DNA from 2 places in the Polaromonas vacuolata genome. Region 1 is predicted to be linked to the other one. Evidence: predicted binding sites of a transcription regulator. Region 1 holds the regulator's gene; the other holds the start of a gene.
What was found. Region 1 encodes HrcA, which represses chaperone genes, less so after heat shock. Its sites were predicted from a motif close to TTAGCACTCNNNNNNNNNGAGTGCTAA; they were not measured.
Positions count from the first base shown of each region.

Region 2: a site for HrcA is predicted at 7,221-7,247, ahead of HC248_RS14570 (co-chaperone GroES). Genes of this name have one in related genera too.

Region 1 covers NZ_CP051461.1:2,934,956-2,949,330, forward strand. Annotated here, with positions in the region: gene HC248_RS13370 (EAL domain-containing protein) at 1-2,747, shown strand, start outside; gene HC248_RS13375 (hypothetical protein) at 2,772-3,512, opposite strand; gene maiA (maleylacetoacetate isomerase) at 4,017-4,673, shown strand; tRNA gene HC248_RS13385 (tRNA-Ile) at 5,588-5,664, opposite strand; gene HC248_RS13390 (hypothetical protein) at 6,003-6,263, shown strand; gene hrcA (heat-inducible transcriptional repressor HrcA) at 6,310-7,329, opposite strand; gene HC248_RS13400 (NAD kinase) at 7,470-8,378, shown strand; gene recN (DNA repair protein RecN) at 8,375-10,021, shown strand; gene rapZ (RNase adapter RapZ) at 10,018-10,896, shown strand; gene mutY (A/G-specific adenine glycosylase) at 10,995-12,113, opposite strand; gene HC248_RS13420 (dynamin family protein) at 12,183-14,171, opposite strand; gene mutM (bifunctional DNA-formamidopyrimidine glycosylase/DNA-(apurinic or apyrimidinic site) lyase) at 14,303-14,375, opposite strand, start outside.
Region 2 covers NZ_CP051461.1:3,191,057-3,205,431, forward strand. Annotated here, with positions in the region: gene HC248_RS14530 (c-type cytochrome) at 1-584, opposite strand, end outside; gene yihA (ribosome biogenesis GTP-binding protein YihA/YsxC) at 801-1,658, shown strand; gene HC248_RS14540 (alpha/beta fold hydrolase) at 1,705-2,628, shown strand; gene HC248_RS14545 (lysophospholipid acyltransferase family protein) at 2,622-3,518, opposite strand; gene HC248_RS14550 (lysophospholipid acyltransferase family protein) at 3,515-4,363, opposite strand; gene metK (methionine adenosyltransferase) at 4,535-5,716, shown strand; gene HC248_RS14560 (RNA recognition motif domain-containing protein) at 5,985-6,425, opposite strand; gene HC248_RS14565 (DUF2177 family protein) at 6,649-7,056, opposite strand; gene HC248_RS14570 (co-chaperone GroES) at 7,342-7,632, shown strand; gene groL (chaperonin GroEL) at 7,692-9,341, shown strand; gene HC248_RS14580 (DUF805 domain-containing protein) at 9,469-9,777, opposite strand; gene pgi (glucose-6-phosphate isomerase) at 9,916-11,478, opposite strand; gene tal (transaldolase) at 11,475-12,425, opposite strand; gene zwf (glucose-6-phosphate dehydrogenase) at 12,581-14,056, shown strand; gene HC248_RS14600 (MurR/RpiR family transcriptional regulator) at 14,130-14,375, shown strand, end outside.

The DNA.
Region 1 (14,375 bases):
TGCTCGAAAAGCTAAAATTGATTGCGCCAAAACAAGTCGTCAGAACACAGCTGTCGACTAATCCATTTTGGTTTTCGTTAGCCGTTATTGCTTCGGAGTCGAATCAGGATTACTCGGTTCTCTTTAACTCACGCCACGCCATGGCGCTCACATGCTGGGATCAAAAGACGAATGTTTTGTTTGGCAATGCGGACCGATCAAGCACAAGTGGAATGATAGAAGTAAGTGGCGCTGGTTTTGCGTTGAAAGTTCCCCGCGCTAAAAATACTGAACTGCTTTGCCGAGGTCTTTTCAGGGGCCCAGCAAAAATATCTGCTGAACTTTTAAGCCCTACAGCGCTGGAAGCAAACGACATTACCCACAACAGAACGGGTTCCTTGATTGAAGCGGGCATTGGCGTTCTCGCCATTTCTATGCTACTAACCGCTATCGTCAACCGCAGTAGGCTTTACTGGGCATTTGTTGGCTGGTTGCTTATTAATATGCGAATGGCTGCGTTGTCTGCCGGCACAGACTTCACCTTTTTCGGTTGGCGACTGCCTCCCTCCGTCCTTGTGCTTGACAGGCAATGGACAATTTGCATGTATTTCGCCATGACTGCCGCCTTATTCTTATTGCTATTTAAAGATGAGTTAAAAGAATTAAAAACTGGCTGGCTACTGACATCGACGCAAGTGGCGGCGGTGGTGTTTATCGTCGTGTGTCCATTTATCACCTACGAACAAATTATTCTTTCACTTTGGATTACGTCGCCACTTGGTGTCGCCATCATCATTTACTACCTTATTAAAGTCATCAGAAAATTTAAATCACGAATGGCATTGTGGTACGCCGCCTCTATCTTCGTTACTGTCTTAGCGACACTCAACGAAGTGTTTGCAGCAGCGGCAGGACAGTTTTTTAGTGGCGTTGCCATTCATGGATTTAACAGCGTTACCGCAGCGCTGGTGTCGGCACTACTAGCGACTGCAGCGGTTGCAGAACACATACGCTCAGACAAAATTTCAAAAGAAGCCTCATACGCTGACTCGCCAGTGGGTCTTTTTACCGTACATCGTGACGGACACATTATTAAAAGCAACCCGGCTTTCAATGAATTGCTGGGCGAGTTTGATGACAAACGGAGAAAACACCTTACGGCATATTTTGACGACCGAGTGGTTCAACAGATCATGACACTTAAAGATGCTACAACGCATGTGTCAATTGAAATTGAAACCAAACACGCCAATAAGATAACCGGTAATGACCGTTGGTTTAACGTCGGTGTCTCAGCTGTTGATGGACGCTTAATCGAGTGTTCACTGCAAGACGTGACGTATCGAGTGCTTGCTGCAGAAAGGATTGAATATGCCGCCAGTCATGATTTATTGACAGGCTGTTTAAATCTACGCGGCATTGGTATGGCGATGGAGAAACACGAAATTCAACCCGCTTCCTTAGCCTACTTCGACCTTGACCGGTTCAAGCTTATCAATGACTTATATGGGCACAATGCAGGCGATATTGTCCTCAATCAGGTTTGTAGCAGGATCAAGACTCTGATCGGACCTGATGAATTATTAGTGCGCGTTGGTGGCGATGAATTTGTCATCGTATTTCTTTCAGACAAGATTGAAATATCCGCAAGTTTTTGCGAAAAACTCATTCATATCATCTCGTCAGAACCCTACAAAATCGAAAGTCAGAGTTTTACTCTTGCAATCTCTGGTGGCTTAGTGGGCACTGAGCGCTTCACCAACGCACCTTTAAAAGAGATCATCTCTGCAGCAGATACGCTGTGTCGGATGGCGAAAAAACGCCCGAATGAGCAGTTAGTCATCATGCGGTCTAACGACGAATTTTTCACACACCATAAAGACTCGCTTGAATTGATTACTTGTTTACAGAACAGCCAAACTCCTGAGGGACTGTATCTTGTCATGCAGCCTGAGATGTCCTTGATTGCACCCTTCGATTCGTTAAATTTTGAAGTTCTGATCAGAATGAAGAAACCAGACGGCGGAATCGTTCCTGCCGCAGTCATCATTGAAGCGGCAGAGGCGCATGGAAAAACAGCCATTATTGACATGTGGGTCTTATCGACAACCATCGCTTGGATTGAGAAAAACCATGCGTTACTGACCAACACAAGATTCATTGGCATCAACCTATCGGGTGGCTCTCTGAATGACAACTCATTCAATGAGGAGTTATTCAAACTACTTGGCAAGCATCCATTGGCCTTGAAAAAAATCTTTCTAGAAATCACCGAGTCTGTTGCCCTGACCGACATGGCGAATATGCAGAAATTCATCAGCCGGGTAAGGCAGATTGGCGCCAAGGTGGGACTGGATGATTTCGGCGCAGGTTACTCGTCCTTTGGCTATCTGCGCGGCTTGTCCGTTGACGCGTTGAAGTTAGACGGCTCACTTGTCAAAGGAGCTTCAGACAATGCTGCTGGAATGGCAATTGTCGAATCCATTGCGAGCTTGGTAAGCGGCTTGGGGATGAAATCGATTGGCGAGTTCGCAGAGAACCTTGCCATCATCAAGGTCCTTGTTCGCGCCGGTGTGGACTACGCTCAGGGTTACGGCATCAGTAAGCCTGTGATGCCCGAACAAATTCTTTTAGCAAATTCATCGGCTGACTTCATCACTGACCCAGCGACGCTGGAATATGTCAAATCACTTCAAGCGAGTACTGAAAAAACAAAAGAATTGGCGACAGACATATTTGACTTCGTGCCAGGAGGCCGCCTTCACTAAGTCAAATCTGATCAATAGTGCAATTTAAAAAACTGATAAGCCCATCGAATAATCAACGCAATGTTGTTGTGGGGCAGAGTAGCGATGTGACGTACTCCACGGCATGTTCAAAGGTTTTGCACCAGTAATATCTATATCTGGATGGTCAGTTTCGAAGAAAAACTTATGCAGTGGATGTTTGTTCAACCGCCATGTTTCCTCACCTGTCAACATAGGCAAGTACATGGCTCGGTGAAGCAATCCGCCAACGTGCTCCATCGCATAAAAGACGTTTTGTTCGGCAATATCCAGAAAATGCAAGCCATCATACATTCGGTCAACAGGTTTACGACCGGTTGCCACCATAGACTCCACACTGTTTTCTTCACAATATTTAAACTGCGCCTTCAGCAAGGAAGCCCTGACCAAGGAAGCGCTTAACCCACTCTGGATACAAAGTCGTGTGCCTTCAACCATCCTAGTGCCGAAAAATTCAGAGGGCAGATCTAGTGAGGCTTCTATTGGCAAAGGTGCTAAGACATTGGCATGCGTCCTTAGCGAGCCGATTACCGTGTCATCCATCTTTGACTTCGCCACAAAGACTTCACAACCTAGTTCATAGTCCGAAGCTTCCGGTTTAAACAACTTGGCAGCGACAGCAGGAAGGTGTTTCCCGTAGCAACTGACGCGCAGTTTTGCCACTTGCTCAAGATCAGAGGCCGTAGCGACCTCAACTCGGAAAGGCAGTATTTCTATAGAGTCGATAAATTGAAATTTGGTTTTCACGATGTTTCCTTGGCTACAGGTATGTTAGGGCTCACCTGAGGTAGATTTTTTGAGAATGAGTGCGTTATAAATCTACGAAAGTTATCCCGTATTAATGGGTGACTTTAGTAAACAATTTCACTGTAAAGCATATTCAGTTTGATCTTGATAAACGACTCAACAGAAATGGCTCGGTGCATTTAAATCAGGATTTATATGCATACATATCATTATCGTTAAAACTTTTTTTAAACCAGTCTGCCGAAAGTAATTTCACTATCGACATCCTCTGCAAACTTAAGCCTAGCGGAGCTAATTTAGACCGGTTCAAAAATCTGGAGTGTGAATGACTGTTTAAAGTGTTTCAAAATTAGACCTACTGAAAAAAGTAGATGCTGTTGAACTTTTTTTGCGTTAATTAGGCAGACAGTTATCTAGTAACATTGATCAGCAATCTGCTATTTAGCCGGTTACCTCATGTTGATTGCTCGCTACCCCAACCAACACCTTGAGCACAATAAAAAAATGCTAATTCTCCACACCTACTGGCTATCACTAGCAACGTACCGCGTACGCATTGCTCTTAATTTGAAGGGTATCGCGTTTGAAGAACGCGCTCATGACCTGAGCAAGGGCGCGCACAACTCGCCAGAGTTTCGCAAGCTAAATCCTGCTGCGGCGGTGCCGGCTTTAGAAGGTGGCACGCGCCAGCCACTCACGCAAAGTCTCGCTATCTTGGAGTGGTTAGAAGAGAGTTATCCAACACCGCCGCTTCTGCCGCCTGACGCAGAATCGCGCGCTAAAGTACGCTCATTTTTTCTCCTCAATGCTGCGGACACGCATCCGTTAGCGGTACCACGCGTTCAGGCCAAGCTAGCCAAACAATTTGGATTGGATGAGGCGGCACAGCGGGCATGGGCTGCACACTGGTATCACGTAGGTCTTACTGCTTATGAAAGTCAAATTGCGCCTGGCGCTACGCGCTGCCACGGTGAGGTGCTGAGCATTGCCGATTTGGCGCTGGCAAGCCACCTGATTGGAGCCGTGCGTTTTGGCGTTGACCTTACGGAATTTCCAAACACCGCCGCCGTTGGCGAATGTCTGTTTGCCATACCCGAGTTCGCCGCCGCACATCCGCGGCTTCAGCTAGGCGCTCCGGGTATTGAATCAAAAGCTGTATAGGCGTTAGCTGCGGTAGCTGCCGTTGAGCCTGTAGCAAACCGCAGCAATTGTGCTGACCGATCCGGCTTAAGCCTACTGAGAGTTGCAGTTATTTATTGGCACCATCGAACTGATAAAAGCTTGAGTCTAGTTATGCATTAGCACGGATGCACGTCAGCTTTTTTCAACACGCAAGCGCTCTACTGAGTTTAACAAGCACTCTTATGCAAAGCTAAGTTCAAAAAACTGCATGTTCAATCCAAAATTCTTCATCACGATTTACGCAACGAGACAAGGCAGTTTCAGAATCCGCAGCCTAACTAGTGCTTGCTAAAAATGTTTTACGAATGAGGAAGTGCTTTTGTTCCGGATATCACTAAAGTCCAAAGTCCAAAGTCCAAAGGCTTAGGCCTCAGGGCTCAGGGCTCAGGGCTCAGGGCTCAGGGCTCAGGCTCAAGAACAAAATTGCCTGCCATCAAGGCGAGTCGACACGTGCTGGCTTAGTTAACTGGTCGATTAACTCGCTTTAGTCATGTTGGTGACGTCAATGTCCAACGGGCGAGCTATGCGCTAGACCAACGGCACAAACTAATCCTAGGTCATGGCGCTGACATTGATGACGTTCAGTCGTTTGGTTGACTGCGCCACGGGCAGCGGTTGACTTTGGTAAGGCCGGTTTATGCAACTTCGAGTGGCTGCAGCAATTGTCTCAACGCTACCTAGCGATTTCGTCATCTCAATCAGAGCGAATAACGAGCAGGACAGTTTTAAACCTTACGACTTAAAGCACATGGTGTGCGAACCCTATGAAAGTTAGGCGAATGATGTGCTTGCATCGGTACAAAACGATTTACCAATGGCTACGAACTGACTGCACAGATAGACAAATGAAAAAGCCCGCTACGTTTTAAATAGCAGGCTTTCCATATACAGCTTGGTGGGGCGTCACGGACTTGAACCGTGGACCAAAGGATTATGAGTCCTCTGCTCTAACCAACTGAGCTAACGCCCCAAACCAGCAGACATTGTAATGGTCTGAAGACTGCCCTTAGAAGCCTTACTGATTAATTTTGGGTTCAGATCATTAATTAACAGCGTTTTATTCTGGTCGCATCTAAGTTGTCTAAATTTATACCGACATATAACGACGCATAAGGACGCATACCAACGCATAGGCATTGCAGACAAGAACTCTAAAACAAAATACCAAAGGGATTGCGCGGATAAGAAATCACCAGCGGGCGTGGAAAATAAGCCCGTGCCATTTAAACAGTTGGCGATGCTCCGTATTTGAAAAAATAATGCGGCATCGCCTTTAAGTAACTAACTAACGCAAAGACTACACAAGCCATGAATGATGAAGATTTTGAAATAATTTACTCACCACTTGAGCAGCCGTTCACCCAAGCCGGCCACACCCTAGAAATTTGTATTTACAAATCAGAAGGCAGCAGCTGGGCACTAGAAATTATTGACGCTGGCGGCACATCTACTGTCTGGGACCAGCAGTTTGACACTGACCAAGAGGCGCTAGACGTTGCCTTGCAGGCTATCAGTGAGGATGGGATTGAGGCATTTCTGACCCCGGCTGAGGACAACGCCACTAGCTGAGTGTTTGGCTGAGCAAATCCCCGCATCTGGCTTGGCAGCTTGTTAGCTACTTGCTGTGGCTAAGCGCGGTGCTCACTAGCTTAGAAGTGATATCCACTATCTGTATCATTTTTTCGTAAGGCATGCGCATTGGCCCAATCACGCCTAAGGTGCCGACCACCTTGCCGTCTACCTCGTAGGGTGCGGTCACCACCGACAGCTCGTGATAGGGAATAACTTGGCTCTCACCACCAATATAAATACGTACGCCCTCGGCCCGGCTTGAGACGTCTAGCAGGCGCATGAGTTGCGCTTTTTGTTCGAACAAATCGAACAGCTTGCGTAAGTTACCTAAGTCTGCAGAAAAATCACTCACCGCGAGTAAGTTGCGCTCGCCAGCGACGACAACTTCGTCCTGCGACTCTATCGCCTCGGAGCTGGCTTTGACCGCTGCGTGCATCAAAATAGCGATCTCGCTGCGTAAAGCTTCGACTTCGCGTTGCAGCCTTTCTCTGACTTCTTCCATGCCCAAGCCGGCGTAATGCGAGTTGAGAAAATTAGCCGCTTCTATGAGTTGCGACTGGGTGTAATCGGCCTCAGTAAAAATGACGCGGTTTTGTACATCGCCGTCGGGCGAGACGATGATGACCAGAAAACGCCGCTCGGACAGGCGCAAAAATTCGATATGCCGAAACACCGAGGTACGCCGCGGCGCCATCACTACACCCACGAATTGGGAAAGATTGGACAGCATATGGGCCGCGTTACTCAGCACTTTTTGCGGCTGATCGGGTTCGAGTCGCACGCCAGACAGACCCGCCGTGTGCACAAATGGGCCGGATTGTGCAGTCAACATAGTGTCAACAAACAATCGATAACCTTTAGGCGTCGGAATGCGACCGGAAGAGGTGTGCGGGCTCACAATCAAGCCCATGCCTTCGAGATCGCTCATGACGTTGCGAATCGTCGCTGGGGAGAGGTCTAAACCTGACGCTTGTGACAGTGTGCGTGAGCCCAGAGGCTGGCCGTCGGCGATATATCGCTCGACAAGGGCTTTAAGTAATAAACGGGCGCGATCATCTAACATAAGGACATTCTACGAAGCCTAGGCCGGTCGGTTCGATAACGCACCGGTTTCCTCCCCTGCGCAAGGCATAAATCAACAATCTTTCGTCCATAGAACTGTACACATTATGCTAAGCCATTCTTGTGCTGTAATTTAAAAATATGAAGTTGCAATTTCGCCACGTGGCGCTCATCGGAAAATACCAGGCCAATGGTTCCCGCTCGGCATTGGAAGCTATCGCGCATTTTTTGAGTCAGCGCGGCTGCGAAGTGTCTATCGAGCAGGACACCGCTAACAACACCGGTATCAGCCAATATCCCATTCTCAATGTAGCCGGCATAGGTGCTCATTGCGATTTAGCCTTGGTAGTGGGCGGCGACGGCACCATGCTGGGCATTGGCCGACTCCTGGCGCGCTTTGGCATTCCACTGATTGGCATTAACCAAGGGCGGCTAGGCTTTATCACCGACATAGCCTTTGAGGGCTTTGAAAACGTTCTCGGCCCCATGCTGAGCGGTGAGTTCGAGGATGACAAACGCTGGATGATGCAGGCTACTGTGGTGCGTGATGGTCACTGCGTTTTTAAGGCTACGGCTATGAACGACGTTGTGGTCAACCGCGGAGCCACCACCGGCATGGTTGAGTTGCGCGTCGAAGTCGACGGCCGCTTTTTAGCCAACCAGCGCGCCGACGGCCTGATCATCGCCACGCCCACTGGCTCTACCGCCTACGCACTGTCTGCTGGTGGCCCCTTACTACACCCATCGGTAGGCGGTTGGATACTGGTACCGATTGCGCCGCACACGCTGTCAAACCGCCCTATCGTGCTGTCTGACAGCGGCGAAATCACGGTCGAATTAGTCTCTGGCCGAGACGCTAGTGCCAACTTTGATATGCAGTCTCTGGCCGCCCTGATGATTGGCGACCGCATCAACGTCAAGCGCTCCGAATCGCAAATGCGTTTTCTGCATCCCAAGGGCTGGAGTTACTTCGATACCTTGCGCAAGAAACTTCATTGGAACGAAGGTGTGGCGGTTGGCGCGCAGTCGCGTACAAGTCACGAAATATGAGCCTTAAAAGCGTATCCCTGCGGGACTTTGTAATTGTTCATACTCTTGACTTAGACCTAGAGTGCGGCTTTACCGTGCTCACCGGTGAGACCGGCGCGGGCAAATCCATTTTGATAGATGCGCTACAACTAGCGCTGGGCGCAAGGGCTGACGCCGGTGTGGTGCGCGAAGGCGCGCAGCGCTGCGACATCAGCGCCGAATTTGACACGCCGCCCAGCCTGCAGTCTTGGCTAGAACTTGCCGGTTTCAGCAGCGCTGAGACACTGTTACTTAGGCGCACCATAGACCAGCAAGGCAAAAGCCGGGCTTGGATTAACGGCGGCGCAGCCACCGCCACGCAACTCAGAGAAATCGCCGATCAACTCATAGACATTCACGGTCAGCACGCTTGGCAAAGCCTGACACGGCCAGACGCGGTGCGTGGCCTACTCGACTCCTACGGCAGTATCAATACACAAAAGCTCAGCTTGCAATGGCAAGCTTGGCGCAGCGCACAAAAAACACTCAATCAAGCGTTACTAACTCAGGACAGTTTGCAGACGGAGCGCGAACGCCTAGCGTGGCAAATCGCGGAGGTCGACAAACTCGCGCCTGAACCTAACGAATGGGAAGAACTCAACGCCCAGCACAGCCGACTCTCGAATGCCCAAACCTTGCGCGACGCGGTGCAAAGCGCACTTGCTGTGCTTGAAGATGACGAACAGAACGTCGGCACTATGCTTGGCCGGGCACTTAGCGCGCTAGAAAGTCAAGCGCATATAGAGCCGCAATTCAAAGCCCTGAGCGAGGTGCTAGCCAGCGCGCTAGCGCAGACCGAGGATGCTGTTAGATCACTACACGGCTATGCGCGTCATGCCGAGCTTGAACCACAACGACTTAGCCAGCTTGACGAGCGCTTAGCGCTGTGGATTAGCCTTTCTAGACGCTACAAACGCCAACCCGCAGAACTGGCCGATTTACTCGACTCTTGGCGCGTTGCTCTAGAGCAGCTAGACGCTGCAGCCGACCTAGACCAGCTCAAAGAAAGCGAAAAACTAGCTCTCGCAGCCTTTCATAATGAAGCCCTTTTAGTGTCACGACTGCGCGCAAAAACAGCCCCCGCGTTGGCCAAGGCCGTGAGCCAAGTGATGCAAGAGTTAGGTATGCAGGGCGGCAAGTTCGAAATCGCACTGCAAAAGCTAGATCAACCCGCCCAGTACGGTTTAGAGCAAGCCGAATTTTTAGTTGCAGGCCACGCCGGCAGTACGCCGCGCCCAGTCGGGAAAGTTGCCTCAGGTGGCGAGCTCTCCCGCATAGCACTGGCCATAGCCGTGACCACCAGCGAGCTCGGTCAAGCCCAAACCTTGATTTTTGATGAGATTGACTCCGGCATAGGCGGCGCTGTGGCTGAAACAGTGGGCCGCTTAATGCATCAGCTTGGTAAAGATCGTCAGGTGCTGGCGGTGACTCACTTACCGCAAGTGGCCACTTGTGCCGACCAACACTTGGTGGTGGCAAAGCAAAGCGACAAAGGCAAAACCATGAGCTCGGTAGCCAAGATACAAGGCCAGCCGCGCGTTGGCGAAATCGCGCGCATGCTGGGTGGCGAAAAACTATCGCAAACGACTATGGCGCATGCCAAAGAAATGTTGGAACAAAAATGACTACCTCGCTAGAAATGGTGCTAATTACAGGCATGTCGGGATCTGGAAAATCAGTCGCGCTGCATGCGCTAGAAGACGCTGGTTATTACTGCGTAGACAACCTTCCGCCTGAGCTGCTCACCGCTTTTACCGATTTACAAATCCAACACGGCGCCACCCGCAAAGTAGCCATTGCTATGGATGTGCGCAGCGCTACCTCACTGCCGCAGGTACCCGAGCAGTTGCAGCAACTGCGCTCTCAAGGTGTGGCGGTACGCTCTTTGTTTCTTGATGCAGGTGTCGATACGCTGGTGCGGCGCTACTCCGAAACTAGGCGTCTGCATCCGCTTTCTCGCCCCGACACACTTGACCAGCACCGTGCTTTGGTCGACGCGATAGAACTAGAGCGCGAACTACTGCAAGAATTGCGCGACCAGTCGCATGCACTAGACACCAGCGTGATACGGCCGGCGCAGTTACAGGCCTATATCAAGGCGCTGATCTCAGCACCCGCCACGCAGCTCACACTGGTGTTTGAATCCTTTGGCTTTAAGCGCGGCGTACCACTGGCGGCAGACTATGTTTTTGACGTGCGCATGCTGCCCAATCCGCACTACGAAAAAGAGCTAAAAAGTCTAACCGGACGCGATCAAGCCGTAGTCGACTATTTGCGCGAGCATCAACCCGTGGCCGACATGCTGGGCGACATAGAGCGTTTCATGGATCGCTGGCTCAAGGCCTTGGCGCTTGACCACCGCAGCTACGTCACGGTAGCGATTGGCTGCACTGGCGGCCAGCATCGCTCGGTTTATCTGGTGGAAGAATTAACGCGAATTTTCTCCAGTCGTTGGAATACGCTCAAGCGCCACCGCGAGCTCGACTCACTGCCAACCTAAGCCCGCAGCGGTGACTAGCGTGCCCGTCAATACCCTAGCGCTTGACTGAAATACAGCGGCGTAAATCTCTAGTTAAAAGTCTCAAGCTACAACACCACTCAAACAGCAGCGGGTTGAAGAAGCTTGCGTATGGGTGCAGGTAGGCCTAGTTTTTCCCACGCCTGAGGCGTAAACCAAGCGCCTAAATTTTGGCGCTCTGCAACCATCAGACTAGGCTCGCGTGCGGGCGAATTTTGCTGCATAGGGAACAGCGCAATCACCGGATGCAAATGCAAATCTTTGTGCGTAAGCACGTGAACAAAGGGTTTAACAAATTCAAGCCGAGTCTGCATGACGTCAGGCACAAAACTACTCAAAGCGTCTTCGCTGTCAAACACCGGAAGGCAATACAGACCGCCCCAAATACCACTGACAGGCCGGCGCTCTAGCCACACACTGCCGTCCGGTTTTTGCGCCCACAGCAAACGTAATTGCTGCGAACTACGCTTGAGTTTTTTAGTCTTGATCGGATACTGTTCGGGCGTTCCGGTCGCAAAACCTAGACAAATCTCACGCACCGGACAAGACGGACAAGCCGGCTTGCTACGCGTACAAAGCGTCGCACCTAAATCCATTAAACCTTGGGTGTAGCGCGGCATGTTTTGAGTCAGATTTTTCTCAGGCAACAAGTCGTTGGCAATGAGCTGCAATTGACGCACTGCAGCGCCTTCGGCCATGTCGCCATCAAAGGCCATTAACCGGGTCAGCACGCGCTTTACATTGCCGTCAAGAATCGCCACGCGTTCAGCAAAACAAAATGAAGCAATCGCTGCCGCCGTGGACGGCCCTATACCGGGCAAGGTTTGTAGTTGCTCAGAAGTGGACGGAAACTCTCCACCGTGCAAAGCCAAAACCTGCTGTGCGCAGCGATGTAAATTACGCGCACGGCTGTAGTAACCCAGCCCACTCCAAAGCCCCAGCACTTCATCCTGATCGGCCTGCGCTAGCTCAGTCACGCTAGGAAAACGCTGTAAAAATCGAGCGTAATAATCTATCACCGTGACAACTTGGGTTTGCTGCAACATGATCTCAGAGAGCCAGACGCGGTAGGGGTCGCGCGTGTTTTGCCAGGGCAGCGTATGCCGGCCAAACTCTTTTTGCCACGTAATGAGATCGGGTGCGAAACGCAATTTAGTAACGCCCAGACAGGTGCTAATAACAGGAGATTTTTTCGGCATATTTTTTTATTGACTGACGTAGTAAAGCGCTCATACCGGAGACTTACCGGCAGATATTTGAAGTGTTTTTTAAGCCAGTTCGGCCGCCGCAAGCACTCGCTTAGCGCTATCTGGTTCAGACTGCGAAAAAACCGCTCGCGAAAGCAAAGGCGTGTCAGTCAATTTCGCTGTGAGTTCAATCAGTTTTACATTGAGATTTTTAAGTGCCAGCTCTTGTACAGCTATGTCGGCGATGCGTTCATCGAGACCCGAGGTCGCATCTTGTATGCGCTCGATGGCTTCTAAGCGACGACCGAAATTGCGCCGTCGCTCGCGCAGCTGAGTATCGAGCTGAGAGGCTGCAGATTTATTCCACAGCTCCACATCGTTTAGCGCTTGCTCAAAAACTATGCGCAAGCGGGTAGCTAGGGCCAACATCAAACGCTCTGAAAAATCAGCCTGAGTGAGCTTGATCACTTTACCAACCCCAAGGTATTGCAAATGACTGCGCTCAATCGAATCTAAATCTTGTCGGTAACGTGCCAGCTCTGGGGCTTTCGGTGCTTGCAGTGAAAATCCAAATTCGCTGTTGACTTGCCGAAACGCAGCCGCCAGCATGGCGTAAATTTCCGCGCTCTGCGCTCCAGCCTGATCTAGACTTTCACGTAAGCGGATAAAGGTATTTTTATATGCTTTTTTCAAGCCGAACTTAATACCGGGTTGCTTGAGCGCGAGTTTAAATTCGACCAGTTCAGTCTTGAGTCTGGTCGAACCCAGCAAGACCAGCAACGAGCGCAAAAGTTTAAGGTGCACGCTGCGCGTAGCCTGAATTCGCAAGCCACTTTCGTCGAACTCAAGCTGCTCTTGCAAAATACGCGATCGCATGAGTTTGACAACGGATACATTTTTACCGCTCAGTCCACGCAACTCATCAGCCTGTTCTGCCAGATCTCTATGCCTAACGTGAATGACGCGGCCGGCTTCGGCACGCAACTCGCTAATGGCGTTGGCTACTGTAACTTGCAAAATATTCTGGCGCTGCCCCATGATTTCATCGGCCAACATACGCTCGAGTTCTGGCAAGCCACTGGCAGCAAGAAGCTCGCGATTACGTGTGATTTTGGCCACCAAACCTTTTTGTGCCGACACAGCGGTCAGCCGCGATTTAGGCAGACCGAGTATTTCAGCTGAGATCACAACTTGTTTGTCTATCTGCGCTGCGACCTGTTCGGGAGAACTCAGTGCGTCCCAAAGCATGTCTATCTTGTTGAGGACCACCAGCCGAGAAATACTTTGATCGTCATCCGTGGCCAAGTGCTCGCGCCAGATGCTGAGATCAGACTTTGTCACGCCCGTATCCACACCCAGAATAAAAACTACCGCCTGCGCTTGTGGAATTAGACTCACCGTGAGTTCAGGTTCGGCGCCTATAGCATTTAGGCCGGGCGTATCGAGAATCACCAAGCCTTGTTTTAGCAGAGGGTGGGCGATATTGATCAATGCGTGGCGCCACTTTGGCACCTCAACTAATGAATCGGCATCCGGCAGCGGGTTATCTTCTGGCTGCGTATCGTTCCAAAACCCTAGTGCGCGCGCCTGTTCAATGCTGACGCGGCTGACATCAGCGACTTTTTCAAGCGCTTTGGCAAGTTGGGCGGGATCGTTTACATCTAGGTCTATGCACACCCACTGATCGGGCTGGTCGCGCCAATCCATCAAGAATTGAGACTTCAGTCGAGTATCGATTGGCAACAGCCGTAAACAAGCTGGCAGATCTGCATTCCAAGCCAACTCGGTCGGACACATGGTGGTGCGACCCGCACTGGCTGGCATGATGCGTCTGCCGTAGCCGGCAAAAAATATGGCGTTAATTAACTCAGATTTACCGCGCGAGAACTCAGCGACAAAAGCCACCATGATCTTGTCTGAGCGTACTTGTGATTCCAGCCTGCTCAGGCGACTTTCAACGGCGGCGTCAAGTAAGTCGTGCGACTTCATCCATTCCACCAGCAGTTTCAAGCGCAACGCGAAATCGCGGCGCCATGCGCTATGCTGATCAAATCGTTGGTTAAAAGACATGTTCAAAGACCAATAGTTAATCCCAGCCAATATAGCATCGACGAAATGAAACAGCTACGAAACAGTTCTCGCAGCGTAGTCGCGGCCTCTTGACAGGACGCTTTTAAGTTTTTTTAGCGCCGCTTTAAAACTTAAGGTTTCTGGCAGATGGCGCAGAAAAATGTTGATCGCTGACCTTGCCGCATACTTTTAATCGGGTTGCTG
Region 2 (14,375 bases), 260 kb from region 1:
ACATTTTTACGCGAACCGTTGCGGTAAGCATTGAGCTGCGTAGACACGTACTCAGCATGCTGTCCGGCAAGACGCGGGTATTGCGAAGGTATACCAGCACCGTTTGGACTGTGGCAGCCCGCGCAAGCGGCGATTTGGCGATCAGACACACCGCCACGGTAAATCCGCTCACCGAGGCTAACGAGTTCCTTTTCTTTAGCAAAACCGGGTTTACTCTTTTGGCTGGCGACCCAATAAGCGATGTCTTTCATGTCGTCTTCGGAAAGACCAGCGGCGAATCCGGCCATGATGGCGTTTTTGCGCTCACCGGACTTGTAGGCTTTTAATTGATTGACCAAGTACTCGGGGTGTTGCTGGGCTAGCTTTGGGTAGGCCGGCGTAGCTGAATTACCGGCAGTGCCGTGGCAAGCCACGCAGACGGCGTTAAAGCTAGCTTCTCCCTTGACCAAGTCCGGCAAGCGTGGCTTGGCGGGCGCGGCGGCTTCTGTCGCAGCGGGCGCAGTATGTGCCTCGCCAGCAGCAAACAAGGACGTAGCGGGCAACAGCAAGGTCGCGGCAAGAAGGGGGATTAGGAACAGCTTCATATCAGAGAATGTTTTAATGGGGGTTGTCGCACAAAACTTATAAGTATCTGATTTTACAATGGCTTGTGGCTAGTTTTCCGCCGCGCTAACAGTCCATCGCCAATCAACACCGCTTTGCTTGCTTCAACAAAACCTTTCTTACCTTAGCCGAAGCGCAGCAACCGGCTTTTTTAGGCCTGCAAAGCAGGCCGCAACAGTCCTCAGGGACCGACCATCATGACCTCACCATCGACCAGCAACAACCCGGCTAAGCCGACTACATCCAAGCGCAATCCAAAAGTCGCGCTAGGCTGGCTGCATACCGCCAAGTTCCTGACCACCGCACCAGAACTTAAATTTCTACCCCGCTTGGACGTGCCCGAGATTGCCTTTGTCGGCCGCTCTAACGCCGGAAAATCGACCTGTATCAACACGCTGACACAACAGCACCGACTGGCCTACGCCTCTAAAACACCAGGCCGCACCCAAAGTATTAATTTATTCACGCTGGGCAAACAAGGCGTGACCGACGCGGTGCTGACCGACTTACCCGGCTACGGCTACGCAGCAGTGCCCAAGGAAGCCAAATACCGCTGGCAAAAGGTGATGGGCAACTATCTGCAAACGCGTGACAACCTCAAAGCCATCGTGTTGATGTGCGACCCGCGCTTAGGTCTAACCGAACTTGACGAAATCTTGCTAGACGTAATTCGCCCTCGCGTTGTCGAAGGTCTGAAATTTTTGGTGCTGCTCACCAAGTCTGACAAACTCAATAAAACTGAGGCCGCTAAAGCCTTGTCCATCGTGCGTTTGCAGGCCGGTGGTGGTGACGTCAAATTATTTTCCTCGCTCAAACGTCAAGGCGTAGATGAAGTCGCTATACACCTTTGGGACTGGGCTCATCCGCAAGATAAAGCGGTCAAGAAACCTAAAACCGGCTTGATTGAGCTGGGCCAGAATGCGCATGAGGAAGACGAGCCAGAAAATCTGGATGAACAGGAAATTCAAGACGAGTTGCCCGCATTGGACGAGCAAAATGACGACCAAATGGACGATAGGGATCCGCTAGATCCGAACAGCCAGCTGCGCGGCTAAAACCGGGCATTCATGGGCAGTCAATAAAAAAGAAATGGGCAGCGTTATGGAAACCATGTTTTTAAACCTGCCTCACGGCATCACCCTCTCCTGCCGCAGCGCAGGTCAAGAGGGCAGACCAGTACTTTTGTTTTTGCACGGCTTTCCCGAGGCGGCTTTTGTCTGGGACGATCTGCTCGAATTTTTTGCAAAGTCCGAAAACGGTGGCTACCGCTGCATTGCACCGAATTTACGCGGCTTTGAAGACTCTAGCGCACCATCAGAGGTGGACCAATACCGGCCTAAGCACTTGGTGCAAGACGTCGCCGCCTTGATCGCCCAGCTGACTACTAGCCTTGGCGATCAACTCGAATGCCTGATTGCCCACGACTGGGGCGGCGCGGTGGCCTGGAACTTAGCGGCAACCAAGCCAGAGCTACTGAAAAAACTAGTCATCATCAACTCGCCTCATCCGGGCACTTTTTTGCGTGAACTACAGCACTCGCCGGCGCAGCAAGCGGCCAGTGCCTACATGAATTTCTTAATCCGACCCGACGCCGAAAGCTTGTTGGCAGAAGACGATTACCGCCGGTTATGGGCATTGTTTCGCCAGGCAGACCACCTGCCGGCTTGGCTAAACGAGGGGGTAAAAGACCAATACCGATCCGTCTGGGGCAAAGGTCTTCGCGGCCCGTGCAACTACTATCGGGCATCGCCACTGAGGCCACCGCGTCCGGGTCCACCGCACCACGACTTAGCGGCAGCGGCAGTCACGATTCCCCGGCACATGCTCGACGTTCATCTACCCACGCTGGTGCTTTGGGGCACTGACGATATTGCTCTGCCGCCCAGCTTGCTTGATGGTCTAGAGGAGTATGTCCCGCAAATGACGCTTAAACGCATAGATGGCGCCAGTCACTGGATAGTGCATGAGCAGCCAGCACTGGTCGCCTCTTGCATCAAGCGTTTTTTAAGCCATCTAGCTCAGTAAACTGAGGCCTCACCCTCGGGCCGAGTTTTAAACCGTTTGTGCACCCAAAAATATTGGGCTGGCATACTTTTGATATAGGCGCCAAGTCGTGCATTCATGAGCGCGGTGTCAGCCACCGGGTCTGAACTCGGAAAATCGTCCCAAGCCGGCATTACTTCAACCTCATAACCATCCGGTGTAATACGCGGCAGCAATGGCACAACCTTAGCGCGACCCAACTGCGCAAACCGGCTAAGTGATGGCACAGTCGCCGCGTTGATGCCAAAAAAAGGCACGAACACCGATTCATCTGGGCCGAAATCCATATCTGGCAGCAAATACAGCGGCTGACCTTCTCGCAGGGCAGCGACGATTGGTCGCACGCCGTCAATCCGGCCAAATAGGCGTAAATTGCCAAAACGCTGGCGACCACGCAAGATCCAACTATCGACCAACTTGTTCGACTGATCCGTATAAATCGTGGTGGATAAGCGCGGCACACGCAAAGTCACACCGGCCCACGCGGCATCTAGACCCACAAAATGAGGTAGAAAAATCACCGTCGGATCAGTTCCCGACAACTCGTCAACTGCGCCCGTCAAGCGTACTCGCCTCGCCACGGTGCTAGCCGGCGCATGCCACAACCAAGAACGATCTAACCAAGCCTGAGAAAAGCAAATGAAAATTTGCCGCGTGAGACGGGTGCGCTCAGTCAGGCTGAGCTCAGGAAAGCAAAGAGCCAAATTGACCTGAACCACTCGCCGCCGTGCGCTAACCAGCGCATAAAGCAACCAGCCAAGAGCGGTGCCTAAAGCGCGCACCCAGGAAAGCGGCAGTAGGGCCAGCAGCCGCATCAAAACTATGCTGGCGTGGGTAGGTAGATCGCTAAACAGCTGAAAAATTGACTTCAAACCGTTTCCTTGCGAGGTGTTTTATAGCGCGCGTAGCCCCACAAATATTGGTCAGGCTGACTCAGCACAATGGCTTCTATAGCCTGGTTAATGCGTGTGACCGCATCAAGCATATCGGATTTGTCAGCGCTTTCCGGCAACCCCACAGCAGGCCAAACTTTGAGCACAAATCCCTGCCCCTTTGGTCTGCGCTCGCAGCTCACAGGCAGCAGTACAGCACCGCTTTGCAAGGCCAGCCTGGCGGCCAGTGTCATGGTGTAGGCTGCTTGACCAAAGAATGGCGCCCAGACACCCATACCCAGAGGCGGAACCTGATCAGTCAACAAAGCCACTGCGCGGTTAGCTTTAAGCGTCTTGTGCATTAGCCGTATGCCGCTCAGACTGGCCGGCACCACGGTAAGCTGGGCTCGGTCACGAGCGATAGCTTCTAGCTTAGCCAGCCACGGCTTGCGCGCTGGCCGATAAATCGCGGTGATAGGCCCGTAAAGTTCAGCCAACGCCTGAGGTCCGAGTTCAAAACTACCGCAATGGGGACCAAAAAAAATCACGCCCTTACCACCTGCAAATGCCTGCTCAACGTGCTGCTGGCCTTGCACACAGACATCCGTTAAAGAGGACTGCGAGGCAGGCCTAAACCACAGCTTGGGCAACTCTGCAACAAAACGCCCCGCTTCGGCAATCGCAGGCCGAGCAAGCGCAAAGGGCAAACCGGCTTGCGCTACGTTGGCACGAAAACGAGTGCGGTAATTTAAGCTCACGCTCCAAACCAGCCAGCCCAGCAGACCACCTAGCGCATGCAAAAGCCTTAATGGCCAAAAAGATAAAAAACGAAAAAGGTAGTACATGCAGCAGGGTAATAAAAACAACTAATCGACAAAAAATACCAGAGTTATATACTTTGCAAGTCGCCGAGTTATTTGAACAACTTGCAGGGCGACATTAAACCAAACTGCTAAAGCGTTCGCCAAAGCACTTCTTGCTGGCAACGCGCCAACAAACTTTATGGAGTGTACAAAATGGCAAACGACTTTCTCTTCACATCCGAATCCGTCTCTGAAGGCCATCCCGACAAGGTAGCCGACCAAATATCCGACGCCATTCTTGACGCCATATTTAAACAAGACCCACTCTCCCGCGTTGCCGCAGAGACCCTGACAAACACCGGCCTGGTCGTGCTGGCTGGTGAGATTACCACCAACGCGCATGTGGACTACATCCAAGTCGCTCGTGACACCATTAAACGCATTGGCTACGACAACACCGACTACGGCATTGATTACAAGGGCTGCGCGGTCATGGTCTGCTATGACAAGCAAAGCAATGACATCGCCCAAGGCGTGGACAGAGCCAGCGACGACCACCTCAACATTGGCGCTGGCGACCAAGGTTTGATGTTTGGCTACGCTTGCGACGAGACGCCGGAACTCATGCCAGCACCGATTTTCTACGCCCACCGTTTGGTCGAACGCCAAGCGCAATTGCGTAAAGACGGCCGACTGCCATTTCTGCGTCCAGATGCCAAGAGCCAAGTCACCATGCGCTATGTGGATGGCAAGCCGCACAGCATAGACACCGTGGTGTTATCGACACAACACCATCCAGACCAGAGCGAGACAGCAACCAAGATGAAGGACTCCTTCATCGAAGCCATCATCGAAGAAATCATCAAGCCAGTACTGCCGAAAGAATGGTTGCAAAACACGCGCTACCTGATCAACCCAACCGGCCGCTTTGTGGTCGGCGGCCCGCAAGGAGACTGCGGCCTGACGGGTCGCAAGATTATTGTCGACACCTACGGCGGCGCCTGCCCGCACGGCGGCGGTGCGTTCAGCGGCAAAGACCCGAGCAAGGTCGACCGTTCGGCAGCTTATGCGGCGCGTTATGTGGCGAAAAATATTGTTGCAGCGGGTCTAGCGCGCCAGTGCCAAATTCAAGTGGCTTATGCCATCGGCGTAGCCAAGCCAATGAATGTGACGGTATACACCGAAGGCACTGGCCTAATTTCGGACGAAAAACTTTCTGCACTGGTGCAAGAGCACTTTGACCTGCGGCCTAAAGGCATCATCCAGATGCTGGATTTACTGCGTCCGATTTATGAAAAAACTGCTGCCTACGGCCACTTTGGCCGCGACGAGCCAGAGTTCACATGGGAACGCACGGACAAAGCCGCTACCCTTCGTGCTGCTGCCGGTTTCTAATCAGCGACATTAACTAGTTCATTTCGCCTGATGTGTCAGGCGAGTAGTGACTCAAAAAGTCACCCGATGCACTGTCGGGTGACTTTTTTTATTTACTATCGACTGAGTGAGCCGCTGCTAAATTAAAACTCATACAAGTAGTAAAACCCTAGACGTAAAACAAAAAAGGCTTCAAAACCGAAGTCTTGAAACCTTTTTTACTTTACCCGGCGTAAGCCAGGAGAGTTTTAGATAACCATATTTAAACGATTACCTGATTTGGTAGGGCTTAGTAGCCGCCACGTCCACCGCCGCCGCCGCCGCCGTAGCCGCCACCGCCGGAACGATCGCCACCACCGTAGCCGCCGCCGCCGGAGCGATCGCCACCACCGTAGCCGCCGCCGCCGCCGCCGCCGGAACGATCGCCGCCGCCGCCGTAGCCGCCGCCGCCACCGAAGCCGCCGGTACGTGGAGGACGTGCCTCCATCGGACGGGCTTCGTTCACAGTGATGCTACGACCACCAAGGGATTGACCGTTCATGCCAGCAATTGCGGCTTGAGCTTCAGCATCATTGCCCATTTCGACAAAGCCGAAACCTTTTGAACGACCGGTGTCACGTTCCATCATGACTTTAGCGCTGGTGATAGAACCAAATTCGCCAAAAGACTGTTGCAGATCTTCGTCACGAACGGTGTACGGCAGGTTGCCGACGTAAAGTTTATTGCCCATAGAGGACTCCTCAAAAATACATGAAATAAAAGCGATGGGGTCCCGAAAGCACAACTAACCCGAAAAGTACCGCCGTAGCGCGCGAAACTGACCGATCACCTAACAATTGCGAATGTTTAACCATCCGCATCTCAGGATTATGCGTCATTTAACACTCTAGCGTGCAATTGGCCCTACACAATTACGTAATGGCTATGAAAAAAGACGTTTTATCCATCAAAAATCAGACTTTAAGGTAGTCAAACGTCAGTTTTCCGGCACCAACTGACACGCCACTAACAAAAGTACCCCAAGCAATATCTAAGAAAGTCAGCCCAAGCGGCCAATTTTTAATAACTGCGAGATTGGTCAAATCATAGGTGGCGTATGCAAAAAAGCCGAACGCCGCACCAATACCAACGGCTTTGAGGACATTCGCATCGGCCTGCAGCAGCACACCAAAAATCATCAAACCTAAGGGAAAAAGAAAGTAAAAAGCTGCGGCCGCATATAAGTTAGGCTTATCCGATAGCAGCGGCCCCATTGCCTCTTGGTACCAAGTAACGGCTATCACTCGCAGCCAAACCATATCTATTAGCAGCATGACCAGAAAAATCGTGAAGTAAACACCTATGTATTTTGGTGATGTCATGTAACAAAGTCCTGTGAGTAAGTTGGCGGGTAACTGTAGTTACGCCTGATGCTGAGTCTATGCTCTCCCGCGGCGAAAGACCGTGATGGTGCTGTCAAAAACCGATTGGGTTTGCAGCAGTTATTTACACCTGCCCTTGAAACTTGGAATGAATGCATCCATAATTAGCACTCACTGGGTTAGAGTGCTAACAAGCATCTCACACATCCTAGATGACTGGCGCTAGCTTTTTTTAACTAGCGCCTTCTATTTTTTAAACCCATTGTTTAAACACAAGGAGCTCTCATGAAACTTCGTCCCTTGCACGACCGCGTAATCGTTAAACGTGTAGAAAATGAAACTAAAACTGCTTCCGGCATCGTCATTCCTGACAGCGCCGCTGAAAAGCCAGACCAGGGCGAAATCCTGGCTGTTGGCCCAGGCAAGAAAAATGACAAGGGCGAAATTTCTCCCGTAGGCGTTAAGGTCGGCGACCGCGTTCTGTTCGGCAAATACAGCGGCCAGACCGTCAAGATTGACGGCGACGAGCTGCTGGTCATGAAAGAAGAAGACCTGTTCGCAGTGGTCGAGAAGTAATTCTCCCCCGTTCAGCGTTTTATTTTTTTCTCATTCACAAACATTTTTAGGAGCCACACATGGCAGCAAAAGACGTAGTATTTGGCGGCGAAGCCCGCGCACGCATGGTCGAGGGTGTCAACATCCTGGCCAACGCAGTTAAAGTAACTTTGGGCCCTAAAGGCCGCAACGTAGTTCTGGAGCGCTCTTTCGGCGCCCCAACGGTGACCAAAGACGGCGTGTCCGTTGCCAAGGAAATCGAACTTAAAGACAAGCTGCAAAACATGGGCGCGCAGATGGTCAAGGAAGTCGCTTCCAAGACCTCTGACATCGCTGGTGACGGCACCACAACGGCTACCGTTTTGGCCCAAGCCATTGTCCACGAAGGCATGAAATATGTCGCCGCTGGCATGAACCCAATGGATTTGAAGCGCGGCATCGACAAAGCCGTCACCGCCTTGGTTGAAGAGCTGAAAAAAGCATCTAAAGCCACCACCACTTCGAAAGAAATCGCTCAGGTCGGTTCGATCTCGGCTAACTCTGACGAAACCATCGGCAAGATCATTGCTGACGCAATGGACAAAGTCGGCAAAGAAGGCGTCATTACCGTTGAAGACGGCAAGTCCTTAGAGTCCGAGCTTGACGTCGTTGAAGGCATGCAGTTTGACCGCGGCTACCTCTCACCATACTTCATCAACAACCCAGAAAAGCAGTCCGCGATTCTGGAAGATCCGTTTGTCTTGCTTTACGACAAAAAAATCAGCAACATCCGTGACCTGCTTCCTACACTGGAACAAGTTGCCAAGGCTGGCCGTCCATTGCTGATCATCGCTGAAGAAGTTGATGGCGAAGCTCTGGCGACTTTGGTGGTCAACACCTTGCGCGGTATTTTGAAAGTAGTCGCTGTTAAGGCGCCTGGTTTCGGCGATCGCCGCAAAGCCATGCTCGAAGACATCGCCTGCCTGACCGGCGGCAAAGTGATTGCTGAAGAAGTTGGCATGTCGCTTGAGAAAGTCACACTGGCTGACCTCGGTCAAGCCAAGCGTATCGAAGTCGGCAAAGAAAACACCATCATCATCGACGGTGCCGGTGCAGCTGCTGATATCGAAGCGCGTGTCAAGCAAGTGCGCGTTCAAATCGAAGAAGCGTCTAGCGACTACGACCGTGAAAAACTGCAAGAGCGCGTGGCCAAGTTGGCCGGCGGTGTTGCCGTGATCAAGGTTGGCGCAGCTACCGAAGTCGAAATGAAAGAAAAGAAAGCCCGCGTTGAAGACGCACTGCACGCTACCCGCGCTGCTGTGGAAGAAGGCATTGTGGCTGGCGGCGGCGTAGCATTGCTGCGTGCCAAGCAAACTGCTGGCGTGATCAAAGGCGACAACGCCGATCAAGACGCTGGTATCAAGTTGGTGCTGCGCGCCATTGAAGCGCCTTTGCGCGAAATCGTCTACAACGCAGGCGGCGAAGCTTCTGTTGTGGTCAATGCAGTGTTGGCCGGTACCGGCAACTACGGCTTTAATGCAGCCAACGACACCTACGGCGACATGATCGAAATGGGTATCTTGGATCCAACGAAAGTAACGCGTACTGCACTGCAGAACGCCGCTTCCGTCGCATCCCTGATGCTGACGACCGAAGCCATGATTGCTGAAGCGCCAAAAGACGACTCAGCCGGCGGCGGTATGCCAGGCGGCATGGGTGGAATGGGCGGCATGGGCGGCATGGACATGTAATCCAGCGCGGATAAGCCCGGCTAAACCGGGCTTGCCCAGCAAAAAGGGTCGTAGCGTGCGAACGCTGCGACCCTTTTTTTATGTTTTAACTTAAATATCGCTGCACAGCTTAAACATGGCGGTCGAGTTAATTTTGGCCAAGCTCAGACTCTTGTACCCACCAGTAAATCAGCACCAATAAGCCAATACCGCTCAAGCCAATAAGCTGCCACCAGCCGGTGCGGCCAATATCATGCAAACGGCGCGCACCTACCGCCAGATAAGGCAGCAGCAGGCCTAGTTGCACCAGAGCTAAGAGCTTTTCGTTCAGCATAGCAACAGCGGCAAAGACCAAGAATTGAAACAGCACAAACCACCAAAATTCAGAGCGCGCAGCTCGACCTTTAAATGTGCCGTATTTGCTCATGCACGAAGAAATGGCTTGGCTAAACGTCATGGCGTAGTTTCCTGAAAATTCAAATCAGTTAGTTTACTGGCCCACAGCAGATGCCGGACAGCGACTTTTAACGCTGTAACACGCTAGAGCAGCAAGGCGGTAACGGCTAATCGCGCCAGCTAATGCCTAGCCAGCTAATTAAGTGGCGCGCAGTCGCCGCAGCAAACCTGCGGTAGAGCCGTCCAAACCCTGGACATCGCCGCTTTGCAAGCGCGGCGCAATATCTTGTGCCAGCGACTTACCCAGCTCTACGCCCCACTGATCAAAGCTATTAATACCCCACACCGAGCCGCTAACAAACACCCGGTGTTCTTGCAGCGCCAGCAAAGCGCCCAAGCTACGCGGATTGAGCGCGTCGAGCAGCAAAAAACTACTCGGCCGATTACCCGGAAAATCTCTATGTCCGCCCACGTCGGTCTTTCCAACCATTAGTGACTGCGCTTGGGCCAGCACATTGGCGATGAGTTTTTCATGGTGTCCGGGCATGCCTTGAAGCGCATTTTTGACCGCTACAAATTCAACCGGCACCACGCTACTGCCTTGATGCAACATCTGAAAATAAGCGTGCTGACCGTTGGTGCCAGGTTCACCCCACAGCACAGGTGCTGTCGCAAAGGGTAGGGTCTGACCGTCCATGTCCACGCGCTTGCCATTACTCTCCATCTCAAGCTGCTGCAAATAAGCCGGTAGGCGGCGCAATGCGCTACTGTAAGGCGCGATGCTGCGGCTGCTAAAGCCGTGAAAATTACGGTACCAAATATCTAACAAACCCAGCCTAACCGGCAGATTTTGCGCCAGTGGTGCGCTCTGAAAGTGTTGATCCATAGCGTGTGCACCGGCCAACAATTCCCGAAAACCCGCCGCACCAATAGCCAGTGCAATTGGCAAACCTATGGCCGACCAAAGTGAATAGCGGCCGCCCACCCAATCCCAAAAACCAAAGCAGGTCTGGATCCCAAAGGTCTTGGCGGCGGCCAAATTGGTGGTCAGTCCAACGAAATGGCGCGCGACGTCTTGCCCACCACTAGCCTTAAACCAACGCAGAGCCGAATGCGCATTGAGCATGGTCTCCGGCGTAGTAAAGGTCTTAGATGCCACCAAAAATAAAGTGCTCTGCGGCTTTAACTCGGCCAATACGCTTAACAGTTCATGCTCGTCAACGTTAGAGACAAATTGAAAGCGCTTGCCCGCAATCGCAAAATCCTGCATCGCCAGCACCGCCATCTGCGGCCCTAAATCCGAGCCACCGATGCCGACATTGACGATGTCGGTGATGTCTTTGTAGGCCGCGTCATGCCGAATTTTCTCTGCAAAATCCAACATGCTGTCTAACGTGGCGTGCACTTTAAGTAACTCGGGCGCCATCGCCGGACTGACTACTTGATCGGCAGGACTGCGCAGTAAAAAATGCATCACCGCGCGCTGCTCGGTGCGGTTAATCGCTTCGCCCGCAAACATCGCATCGCGGTGCTGCTCTAGGCCAGTTTCACGGGCCAACTCTATGAGCAACGACTCAGTTTGCGCGTCAATACGGTTTTTTGATAAGTCTGCAAAAACATAGGGTGCGCTTTGGCTAAAGGTTTCGAAGCGTGTTGCATCCGCCGTAAAGGCTTGGCGCAGATCGAAGTCACGACCTTGTGTCTGGTACAAGTCATTTAATTTAGCCCAGGCAGCAGTTTTATCGCAGCGCACTCTACTCATGCAGCAGCCAGCATAATTTGTTCAAGCTTGAGTGTGTCAGCAACAAAGGCGCGTATGCCTTCAGCCAGTTTTTCGCTAGCCATCGCATCTTGATTGAGCGCCAAGCGTAAACCGGACGTATCAAAACTGACTGCCGCCAAGTCCAACGCAACGGCAGCTTTAGCATCCAAGGCCAGCGCCAGCGGAGCCGAGTTAGCCGCCAACTGGGCCAGTAATTCCGGGCTGATGGTCAACAAATCACAGCCAGCAAGCGCAGTGATCTGGCCGCAATTACGAAAGCTCGCACCCATGACTTCAGTCTTAATGCCAAAGTGTTTGTAATAGTTATAAATTTCACGCACCGACTTCACGCCCGGATCATTGACACCTGCGTTCGCCGCCTCATCCCAACTCGTACCGGCAGACTTTTTATACCAGTCATAAATACGGCCAACAAAGGGCGAGATCAGTTGTACCTTGGCATCGGCACAAGCCACGGCTTGGCAGAACGAAAACAGCAGCGTGAGATTGGTATGAATACCGCGCTGCTCAAGCAAGGCTGCAGCGGCAATACCTTCAGGGGTAGCTGCAACCTTGATCAAAACCCGCTCTGCACCAATGCCCTCGGCCTTGTAGAGCGCAATCAGGCGTTCGCCACGCGCTACGCTGGCTGCGGTATCAAAGCTCAAACGCGCATCGACCTCAGTGGACACGCGGCCGGGAATAGTTTGCAGGATTTCGCAGCCAAAGCGCACCAGCAAGTGGTCCATCAGCACGTCAAGTGATTGACCTTTGTGCTTGCCAAGTGTGTCAGCCAGCAGAGGTTGATATTCAGGCTTTTGGACGGCCTTGAGAATTAAGGACGGATTAGTCGTCGCGTCCTGCGGCTTGAACTGAGCCAGCTGTTTGAAGTCGCCGGTATCAGCAACCACAGTGGTGAATTTTTTGAGTGCGTCGAGTTGATTCATCGTTTTAAGGTGTAGGTTAACGCAAAGCGATAGTGGTGACAGAAACTATGGCTCACAAAAAGCCCTCATGAGTTACCATTATGCCGATAAACTATGAAACTTTATTACATGATGCAAACCTTCAGTCTGTGCATGCTTTTAACAGGAACACAGCAATGAGATTTGACCTGATACTTTTTGGCGGCACCGGCGACCTAGTCTGGCGCAAACTCATGCCAGCCCTTTTCCAAGCCTTTCGCCACGGCAGCTTGCCAACCGATGGTCGCATCGTCGGCGTGGCGCGCGACGACCTCGACGATGAGCAGTACCGGGCGCTGATCAAGTCTCGCTTTGATGAAGTTGACTTGGCCAAACGGCCTAGCGAAGAAGAGTTTTCTCGCTTTGCCGCGCGCTTGACGTATCTGCGCATGGATTTATCCAACGCCACCGATTACACCCATCTCGCCGCAAAACTGGCTGAGCACCAAGCCGACACGGTAGTGATGTACTTAGCCACTGCCCCCAGTTTATTCACGATTTTTTGCGAACATATAGGCGCGGCTGGTCTGAATGGTCCTCAAGTTCGCGTGGTACTAGAAAAACCGCTAGGCCACAACTTGGCATCGAACCGGGCGATTAACGAGAGTGTGCGCAAAGTATTTGACGAAAAGCAAATCTTCAGGATTGACCACTACTTGGGCAAACCTTCAGTACAAAACCTGTTTGCAATGCGCTTTGGCAATGCCTTATTTGAGCCTCTTTGGCGGCGTGAAAATATCGCAAATATACAAATCACAATCGCCGAAGAGTTGGGCATAGAAAAGCGTGGCGCTTTTTACGACAGCACCGGTGCGTTGCGCGACATGGTGCAAAACCATGCACTGCAACTGCTGTGCGCCATCGGCATGGAGCCGCCGATTAATGCCCATGCAGACGCGATACGCGACGAAAAACTCAAGGTCTTGCGCTCACTCAAGCCCTGGACGACTGAAAGCCTACGCCAGCATGTGGTGCGCGGCCAGTACTCTGCCGGCACCATCAACGGCGCCCAAGTTGCGGGATATGCCAGCGAGCCCGGCGTAGGCCAAGGCAGTCAAACTGAAACTTTTGTTGCGCTGCGCACCGAGATCGCCAACTGGCGTTGGGCCGGCGTGCCGTTCTACATTCGAACCGGCAAACGCATGGCACGTAGCAGTGCTTTTATTGAAGTGAACTTTAGGCCCACGCCGCACGCCATTTTCAAAACTCCGCTGGGTTCGGCGAATCGACTGGTGATTCATCTGCAACCCAAAGATGGGCTGGAACTGCATCTGCTTGCACAAGGACAGCAAAATCGTGGCCAGACCAACGCGGAAACCAGTGCCACGGTGCAAAGCCTCTCGCCGGTCCAGCTTGATCTGGATTTTGATAAACGCTTTGGCTCTCAACGGGTAGGCGCGTATGAACGCTTGCTGCTTGACGTGATTGACGGACGTCTGAATCTATTTGTACGCAGTGACGAGCAAGAAGCCGCTTGGCGCTGGGTTGAACCGATTATGGAGAGCTGGAAGCATGATGAAGGACCTAGGCTATATGCCGCCGGAACCTGGGGGCCAGGTGCCGCCAGTGCCATGATTGCCAGAGACGGTTTTTGTTGGCCTGAAGAATGTTAATTGTCATGCGTAATGCGTTGCTCACTTCTCCAATTGCAGTCGCTGACATTGGCCGCTACGCAACGAAATACCCATGCTAGAGCGAGTTAAAGCCTCACTGACTTCACTAGCTCCTGCCGAGCAACGGGTGGGCAAGCTGGTGCTGGCTGATCCACGCGCTTTTGCGACCTTGCCGATTACCGAACTAGCCTTACGCTCACATGTGAGCAAGCCGACTGTGGTGCGTTTTTGCCGCAGCATGGGCTATGACGGGCTGAGTGATTTCAAACTCAAACTTGCCGGTAGCGTCAGTGAGGGCGTGCCCTTTGTACACCGCAGC